2 regions of the Thermochromatium tepidum ATCC 43061 genome follow, and region 2 is predicted to be linked to the other one. Evidence: predicted binding sites of a transcription regulator. Region 2 holds the regulator's gene; the other holds the start of a gene.
What was found. The regulator FliA, encoded in region 2, starts transcription of late flagellar genes. The targets are predictions, from matches to a motif close to GCTAAAGTTNNNNNNNNNNCNGCCGATA.

Region 1: a site for FliA is predicted at 2,266-2,293, ahead of E6P07_RS05840 (flagellin N-terminal helical domain-containing protein). Genes of this name have one in related genera too.

Annotation. Positions count from the first base shown of each region.
Region 1 is NZ_CP039268.1:1,271,153-1,275,199, forward strand. It holds gene E6P07_RS05840 (flagellin N-terminal helical domain-containing protein) at 78-2,180, opposite strand; gene E6P07_RS05845 (hypothetical protein) at 2,408-2,902, opposite strand; gene E6P07_RS05850 (O-linked N-acetylglucosamine transferase family protein) at 2,953-4,047, opposite strand, start outside.
Region 2 is NZ_CP039268.1:2,417,022-2,421,068, reverse strand. It holds gene flhF (flagellar biosynthesis GTPase FlhF) at 1-1,212, shown strand, start outside; gene E6P07_RS11150 (MinD/ParA family protein) at 1,199-2,029, shown strand; gene E6P07_RS11145 (RNA polymerase sigma factor FliA) at 2,029-2,778, shown strand; gene cheY (chemotaxis response regulator CheY) at 2,828-3,208, shown strand; gene E6P07_RS11135 (protein phosphatase CheZ) at 3,213-3,980, shown strand; gene E6P07_RS11130 (chemotaxis protein CheA) at 4,007-4,047, shown strand, end outside.

The sequences.
Region 1 (4,047 bases), 1.1 Mb from region 2:
GGCCATCGCTCTAGTCTCCTGATTCGCACGGGCGGGCCTCGTTCGAGGCCACGCCCGCAGTTTATCTCACCCTGAGTTTAGCGCAGGAGCGACAGGACCTGCTGAGGTTGCGAGTTGGCCTGGGCCAGCATCGCCTGGCTGGCCTGCATCAAGACCTGCGAGCGCGAGAGCCTCGAGGTTTCGGCGGCAAAGTCGGCATCCTCGATCCGCGACCGCGAGGCCGAGGCGTTCTGCGAGATGCTCATCAGGTTGTTGATGGTGAAGTCAAGCCGGTTGTTGACCGCGCCCAGGTCGGAGCGGACGTTGTTGATGCGCTCCAGGGCGTTGTCGATGGCCACGATCGCCTTGTTGGCACCCTCCACGGTGGAGATATCGACATTGGAGATCGCCATGCCATCCTCGCCACCGCCGTACTCGCCCACCAGCAACCCAGCGTTGGTCATATCGCCATTCTTGCCACGGCTGATGACGATCTCCTTGTCCGAGACCAGGGTGAACTCGCCGACGAAGGTCTGGGCGCCGGTTTGGAAGCCCGCATACTGGCTATTGGAAAGATTGACGATGATGTTGCGTCCATCATCGGCGATGAGCTGCACCCCGCCGCCGGACGCTGACCCATCTTCACCGGTATCGACCGCGCGCACCCCGGTCTGATCCGAGATGGCATTGACGGCACGCAGCAGTGCCTGACGGTCGGCACTCGTGTCACCCGAAGTGCTAAAGGCCGTGATGGCAACCCCATTGATGCTACCAGACACGTCCTGGCCGGCACTGGCGGTCTGGGCTGCCGTGTTCTTGGCGATGTTCTGATTGACGACCGCCCGCACCCCGGTCTGGTCGGCCACGGCGTTGAAGGCCGCCGCCTTGGCGATGGCGCTATACTCCTTGCCTTGTGATGAGGCGGTATCATCGGTGGCATAGGATGGCCCCACCGAGACGCCATTGACGAAGACATTGCCCGCGGCCATGGCCGTGGTCGAGTCGTTGAGGTGCGAAGCGACCTGGACGGTGGTGCCGCTGTACTTGCCTTCCACGAATCCGGCGTCGCTCGCTCGGCCGGTCGCGCCCGAGGTGATGTTGATCTCCTTGCCGCCCGCAGACACCAGGGTGACGGTCCCGGCGGCGATCGTGGCCGCGCTAGCGCCCGCCGTCAATTGCAGACCGGTGCTGGCAGCGGTCAGGTTGCTCGTGTTCTCCAGCACGATATTGCGCCCGTCCTTGGCGACCAGGGTGATGCCGCCCTCGATGGTGCCGGTATCGACCGCCGTGACCCCGGTGCGCTCCGACTCCAGATTGATGGCACGCACCACCGCCTCGCGGGTGGTGGCGTCATCATCCGTCGTCTGCAGGGTGATCGAGACCCCATTGATCGCGATGGAGCCACTGGTCGCCGAGGCGGTCATGGCCGCCCCGCCCAGCCGTGTCTCACCTACGACGGCAGTGACGCCGGTCTGGGCGCTCTTGGCGTTGATCGCCGCTGCCGTGGAGATGGCACTGGCGGCCTTGGCATGCGAGGAGGCGGTGTCGGCCGAGGCATCGGCGCCCTGGATCGCGATGCCGTTGATCACCAGGTCACCGGTGCCGAGCTGGGTGAGGTTGCCAACGGCGGTGGCGGCGTTTGACCCGGTGGCGGTGCGGGTAAAGGAGCCGACGCCGGCGGTCTTTTCGATCCCTAGATTGGCGGCATCGAGCTTGCCGATGTTGACCGAGATGGTCTGATTGGCGTCGGCGCCGACGTGCAGCTTGACCTCGCTCGCCGAGCCATCGAGCAGATTGAGCCCATTGAAGTTGGTGGTTTCGGCGATGCGATTGAGTTCTTTGATGAGCTGCTGGGATTCGGCGTTGAGCGAGGCGCGGTTGCCGGAGGTGAAGGTGCCGTTGGCCGATTGCACCGCCAGCTCGCGCATGCGCTGCAGGATGTTGGAGGATTCGCTCAGTGCACCCTCGGCGGTCTGTACCAACGAGATACCGTCGTTGGCATTGCGTACCGATTGGTCAAAGCCCCGGATCTGCGAGGTCAGGCGGCTGGCGATCGCCGAACCGGCGGCGTCGTCCTTGGCCGAGTTGATGCGCAGACCGCTACTCAGGCGTTCCATGGATTGGCCCAAGGCGCCCTGGGTCTTGGTGAGGTTACGCTGGGCATTCAGCGACATCACGTTGGTGTTGATGACCATTGGCATGGTTGCTCTCCTGTCGGTGTTGACCCTCGGCTGACGGCTGAACACCCGCGCGCACCGAGGTGTAATCGCTTCGATCCAACTGGGGTATCGGCCAGAGTGGCCAAAGCTTGAGCCGGGCTGCCGCCCCGAGTGTGATGCCGATCACACCTCCTGCTTCCGTGGCGGACGTTCGGAGGTGATTCGAAGGCAAGAGGGTGTTCGGTCACAACAGGCATCTTCAACCGCGCCTAGGCCGCGCGATCGGCAGCCTCCAGGGCGGCCTGGATGCCCGACTGGATCCAGTTGCCCAGTTCGCCCTCCAAGATCTGGACCTGCTCGAAGCGGGCGAGTGGGGCCAAGAAGGGGCGATTGACATGGAGCTCCAGTGCATCGGGGAGGGGTTCGGCCATCCAGGGCATGATCTCGAGCATCTGCTCGATGGCCTGGATCACCGCCTGCGGCTCGCCGAGCTCGGAGTGGATGCGGATCAAGGCCAGACTGGTGCCGATATGGCGGTCGCCTCTGGCGGCCAGGGACTGAAACCCCTCGCGACTGAGCGCGAGCCAGCGTTGACGCTCCTCATCCGTCAGGTCCTGGTCCTGTGTGGCCAGATAGGCGTCGAGTGCCTGCTCATAGTCGTTCCAATAGACATCGCGCTCGCGATCGGCGATCTGCCAGCCGATCAGCAGCGGTTGGGCATAAGGGTAGGCAGCCAGTTGGGTCGGCCAGCGGCGTTGGGTCATGGCAAGGGCCCTCGCTTTCAGAGACGGCAGGGATTTAGGTTCCGCAATCCTCACTGCTCGCCTCCCAAAATACAAGGGCGCGGCCTTTGTGCCTCGCACCACTGACGCCACATTTGTCGATAGGCCTGTTCGACGCGCCGGGCAAAGCCGACCTCGTCGCGCCAGGGGCTGGCCTCGAACTCGGGGCGCAAGTTGGCGCGGATGGTGGCCAGTCGTTCGAGGTCGCCGGCCAAGGCCACGGCCTTGTCGATGTATTCGGACTCCGATTGGGCAATCCATTCGGGGTGTCCTAGGCCGCAGAGGATGGAGCTGCCGATGCGACCGACGCTGGGACGCGCGGCCAGGGTGATGAAGGGCACGCCCAGATAGAGTGACTCGACCAGGGTGGTGCCCGAGTTGTGCGGAAAGCAATCCAGTCCGATGTCGATGCGGCGCAATACGTCCCAGGGTGGGCTGTGATAGCCGATCTCCAGACGTCCGCGTTCGATGCCGTGCGCGGCGAAACGCTCGGCCAGCCGTGCCTGTTCGGCCTCATGGGCAAAGGATTTGCTGTCGACGACGAGGCGTGCCCCGGGGAGTCTTTTTAGGATCTCGGACCAGACGCCGATCACGCGCGGATTGATGCGGATGCCGCGGGTCAGGGTGCCAAAGGTGACCTGACCATCCCGCCGCGCCGGCAGCGGCCCGACCTCACCCATGCCGGGGTGGGGGCGATAGGCGAGGGCGGGCGGATCCAGCCGCCAGGGCCGTTCGGCAAACAGATGATCGGCGTCTGGGGGCACCATGACCGGATCGGTGAGGAAATAATCGATCGCGCTCAGTCCGGTGGTATAGCCATAGCCCATCCAGGAGACCGACACCGGGGCCGGGCGGCGGGCAAAGACGCCCAGGCGATTGCCGGCGGTGTGTCCGGCCAGATCGACCAGGATATCGATGCCATCGGCACGGATGCGCTCGGCCAATTCGTCATCGCTCAGTCGCGACGTCGGTACCCAGCGATCGACCAGGCGACGATAACGCAGGGTCTGTGTATCTGAACCAATGCGTTGAGCGTAAGCCGTGAGTTCAAATTGATTGCGATCATGATTTTCCAGTAGCGGCTCTAAAAAATAACCAATCGAATGGAATCCAAAGTCGGGCGAGAC
Region 2 (4,047 bases):
GATGCCGTGATCCTGTCGAGCCGTCGCGTTGACGGACTGCTGGAGGTGGTGGCGGCGACCGAGGTCCCGTCCGAACAGACCGCACAGACGCGCCCCGGCGTGCCTCGCGCGGCGCGCCCGAGCGTCGCCGATTCCGAACTGGCCGCGATGCGCCGTGAACTGCGCGATCTGCGCGCCCTGCTGGCACAACAGCAGGGTCTGAGCGAACGCGATCAATGGGCCGTGCGTCATCCGCTCGCCGCCGGGATCGCTGAGCGGCTCGTCGAGTGTGGATTCGACGACACGCTCGTGCGTTCGCTCGTCGGCGGCATCCAGGAGGAGCAGACGCCCGAGGAGGCCTGGGGCCGTCTGCGCGCACGACTTTCAGCCTCGATCGCAAGTGTGTCGCCCAATGTACTGGAGCACGGCGGCGTGCTGGCGCTCGTTGGTCCAACAGGCGCGGGCAAGACCACAACCCTGTGTCGGCTCGCCCTACGTCGCATCCGGCGTCTGGGTGCAGACTCAGTGACACTGGTCACGCTCGACCGTCAGCGCATCGGCGCACACAGGCAGCTCCAGGTCTTTGGCCAGATGGCCGGCGTGCCTGTCATGCTACTGGAGAGCGAACGCGATCTCATCGGTCTGGCCGGTCGCTGCGCCAGCGGTCATCTCATTCTGGTCGACACCGCCGGGCGTTCGGCGCGCGACGCGGCCGAGCACAAGCCCTTTGCCCAGATTCGTCACCTGGTCGAGGTCGAGACCTGGCTGGTGATCCCGGCGACCCATCAGGCCAGTGTGCTGCGTCAGGTGCTTCGGGCCTTTCAAGGCTGCGAGCCCTCGGCCTTGGTGCTGACCAAGATCGACGAGGCCGAACGGTTCGGCGAGATCCTCTCAGTGCTGCTGGAACAGCAGCTGGGTCTGGTCTTCCAGAGCGACGGACAGCGCATCGAGGAAGACTTCCATCCGGCCGACACGGCGCATCTGACGCGCCTAGCGCTGGGCGAGCCGAGTCCACGACTCCAGCCAGCGGTGCAGATGGCCGCGGCATCCGCACCCGCCGGGATCGAGGCTCACTGGTTTGCGCCGCGCGACGAGTCCGAGCCTCCTTCCAGACCCTCAGCGTCCAAGACCCCAGCCGCACGGACGCTCGGTCCCCAGTGCGTCACGACACGCGACAGCCTCGTGTTGGAGTCCGTAGTCCCCTTCAGGAAATCCATGCATGCAGCCTACTAGGAACCGGCCTTTTCAGAGTATCGCCATCTCCAGCGGCAAGGGTGGTGTCGGCAAGACCAATGTCGCGGTCAATCTGTCCGTGGCCCTGGCCCGGCTGGGACGCAACGTCATGCTCTTTGACGCCGATCTGGGTCTGGCCAATGCCGACCTGATGTTAGGATTACGCCCGACCAAGACCCTGCACGACCTGGTCGCCGGGCGCGTCGAGCGCCTGGAGGATGTCCTGATCCAGGGTCCGGACGGCTTGCTGCTGGTACCCTCGGCCTCGGGGATCGCGTCCATGGCCAACCTGAGCCCGGCAGAACATCTAGGGTTGATCCGCGCCTTCAGCAGCTACGATAAACCCCTCGACATCCTGGTCGTCGACACCGCCGCTGGTGTCCATGACTCGGTCACGAGTTTCTGCAAGGCCGTGCAGCAGGTGTTCGTGGTGGTCTGTGACGAACCGGCCTCCTTGACAGACGCCTATGCGCTGATCAAGGTTCTCCATCAGGAGCACGGGGTGCGTCGTTTTCGGATCATCTGCAATATGCTGCGCGACAGCGAGTCTGGCCAGCGTTTGATGCGCAAACTCTCGTCTGTCTGCGCCAACTATTTGCCGGACGTGGTGCTGGAGCCGGCCGCCATGATCCCTGTGGACGACAAGCTGCGTCTGGCGGTGCAGAGACGTCAGCCGGTGGTCAGCCTCTATCCGGGCAGTCCGTCCGGTCGCGTCTTCAGCGATCTAGCGCGCCGGATCGATGCAGGGCGCGTTGGGGTGACCGATGTCGGTGGCATTGGCTTCTTTGTTGAGCGTCTATTGCAACAAGGCGTCTGATGATCCGGAGTCGCTCTCGGACTGGATATGCGAGCGCCGGTGAGGAGACGGCGCGGCTGGTGTCCGAGCATGTCGACTTGGTGCGGCGCATCGCGCATCATTTGATGGCGCGTCTGCCGGCCTCGGTTCAGGTCGAGGACCTGATACAGTCCGGCATGGTTGGTCTGATCGAGGCCGCGCGCCAGTTCCAGTCGGGGCAGGGCGCGAACTTCGCCACCTATGCCGGTATCCGGATCCGGGGGGCCATGATCGACGAGTTGAGACGCGCCGACTGGACCCCGCGCTCTGTGCATCGCAACAGCCGGCGCATCGCCGAGGCGATTCGCCAGATCGAGGCGCGTGAGGGGCGCTCAGCCAATGATCGCGAGATCGCCGAGGCACTGGGTGTCACACTCGACGACTATCATGGCATGTTGCAGGATAGTGCCAGTTGCCAGATCCTGGGGTTGGAGGATCTGTTCGGCGATGACGCCGACAGCGACCGCCTGCTGCCGGGTGGGGGCGCCACGCCGACCGAACAGCTGGAGCGTGAGGAGTTCGCGGCTGCCCTGGCCGAGGCGCTGGCTGACTTGCCGGAACGCGAGCGTTTGGTACTCGCGCTCTATTATGACGAAGAACTCAATCTGCGCGAGATCGGCGCTATCCTCGACGTCACCGAATCGCGCGTGAGCCAGATTCGCAGTCAGGCCCTGCATCGTCTGCGGGGCCGTTTGAGCGACTGGATCCAAGTAGGGCGACCGGACGCCTGAATTCTCAAACCAACACAGATTCCATGTGGAGCATGGCATGGACAAAGGCATGAAAATCCTCATCGTGGACGATTTCTCCACCATGAGACGCATCATCAAGAACCTGTTGCGCGATCTGGGTTTCAACAACACGGCAGAGGCCGACGATGGCAGCACCGCCTTGCCGATGCTCAAGGGGGGTGGCTTTGATTTTCTGATCACCGACTGGAACATGCCCAACATGGAAGGCATCGCGCTGCTCAAGGCCGTGCGCGCCGATCCCATGCTCAAGTCGCTGCCCGTGCTCATGGTCACGGCTGAGGCCAAGCGCGACCAGATCGTCGAGGCCGCCCAGGCCGGTGTCAACGGTTATATCGTCAAACCCTTTACAGCTGAGACCCTGAAGGAAAAGATCGACAAGATCTTCGAACGCATCGAGGCACAGGGATGAGTCGATGGATACCGATGAAGAACGCTTGAATCTCCATTTGGATCTGGCGCGGCAACTGGTCGAGTGCCTGGAGAAGGGGCAGCGCTCGGAGGCCGATGACATCATCCGGCAGCTGCGTCTGCCCTACGAGCGCGAGCTCTTCGAGGAGCTCGGCAAGCTTACGCGCGAACTCCACGAGGCCCTCAAAAGCTTCCGTGGTGACGCGCGTCTGATCGAACTGAGCCGCGACGAGATCCCGGACGCCAAGGAGCGCCTGAACTACGTCGTCTCCATGACTGAACAGGCGACTCATCGCACACTCAATGCGCTTGACGAGTCCATGCCCATCGCCGAATCGCTCCACGGGCGTTCGGGGGTTTTACGCGAACAGTGGAACCGATTTCGCCATCGCGAGCTGTCGGTCGACGAGTTCCGCGAGCTGGCCCGCGAGCTCGATGACTTCCTGATCCAGACGGGTCAGGAGACCGAGCGGCTCAAGTCGCTGATGTCCGAGATCCTGATGGCGCAGGACTACCAGGATCTCACGGGGCAGATCATCCGTCGCGTCATCCGGTTGGTGCAGGAGGTCGAGGAGAATCTGGTCGGACTCATCCGGCTGTCAAGCGCGCGCATGGATCTGCCCAGGGTGGACAAGGCCGTCGTCGCAGAAGGGGGTGACTCGATGGACTCGCGCGGCCATGGTCCGATCGTGCCCAATACCCAGGACATGGTCGCCGATGTTGTCAGCAGCCAGGACGACGTGGATGCCTTGCTCTCCAGCCTGGGTTTCTAGCCCACCGAACCCTAGAGTGATCTCACATGGCCATAGATCCGAACGATGAAATCCTCCAGGACTTTCT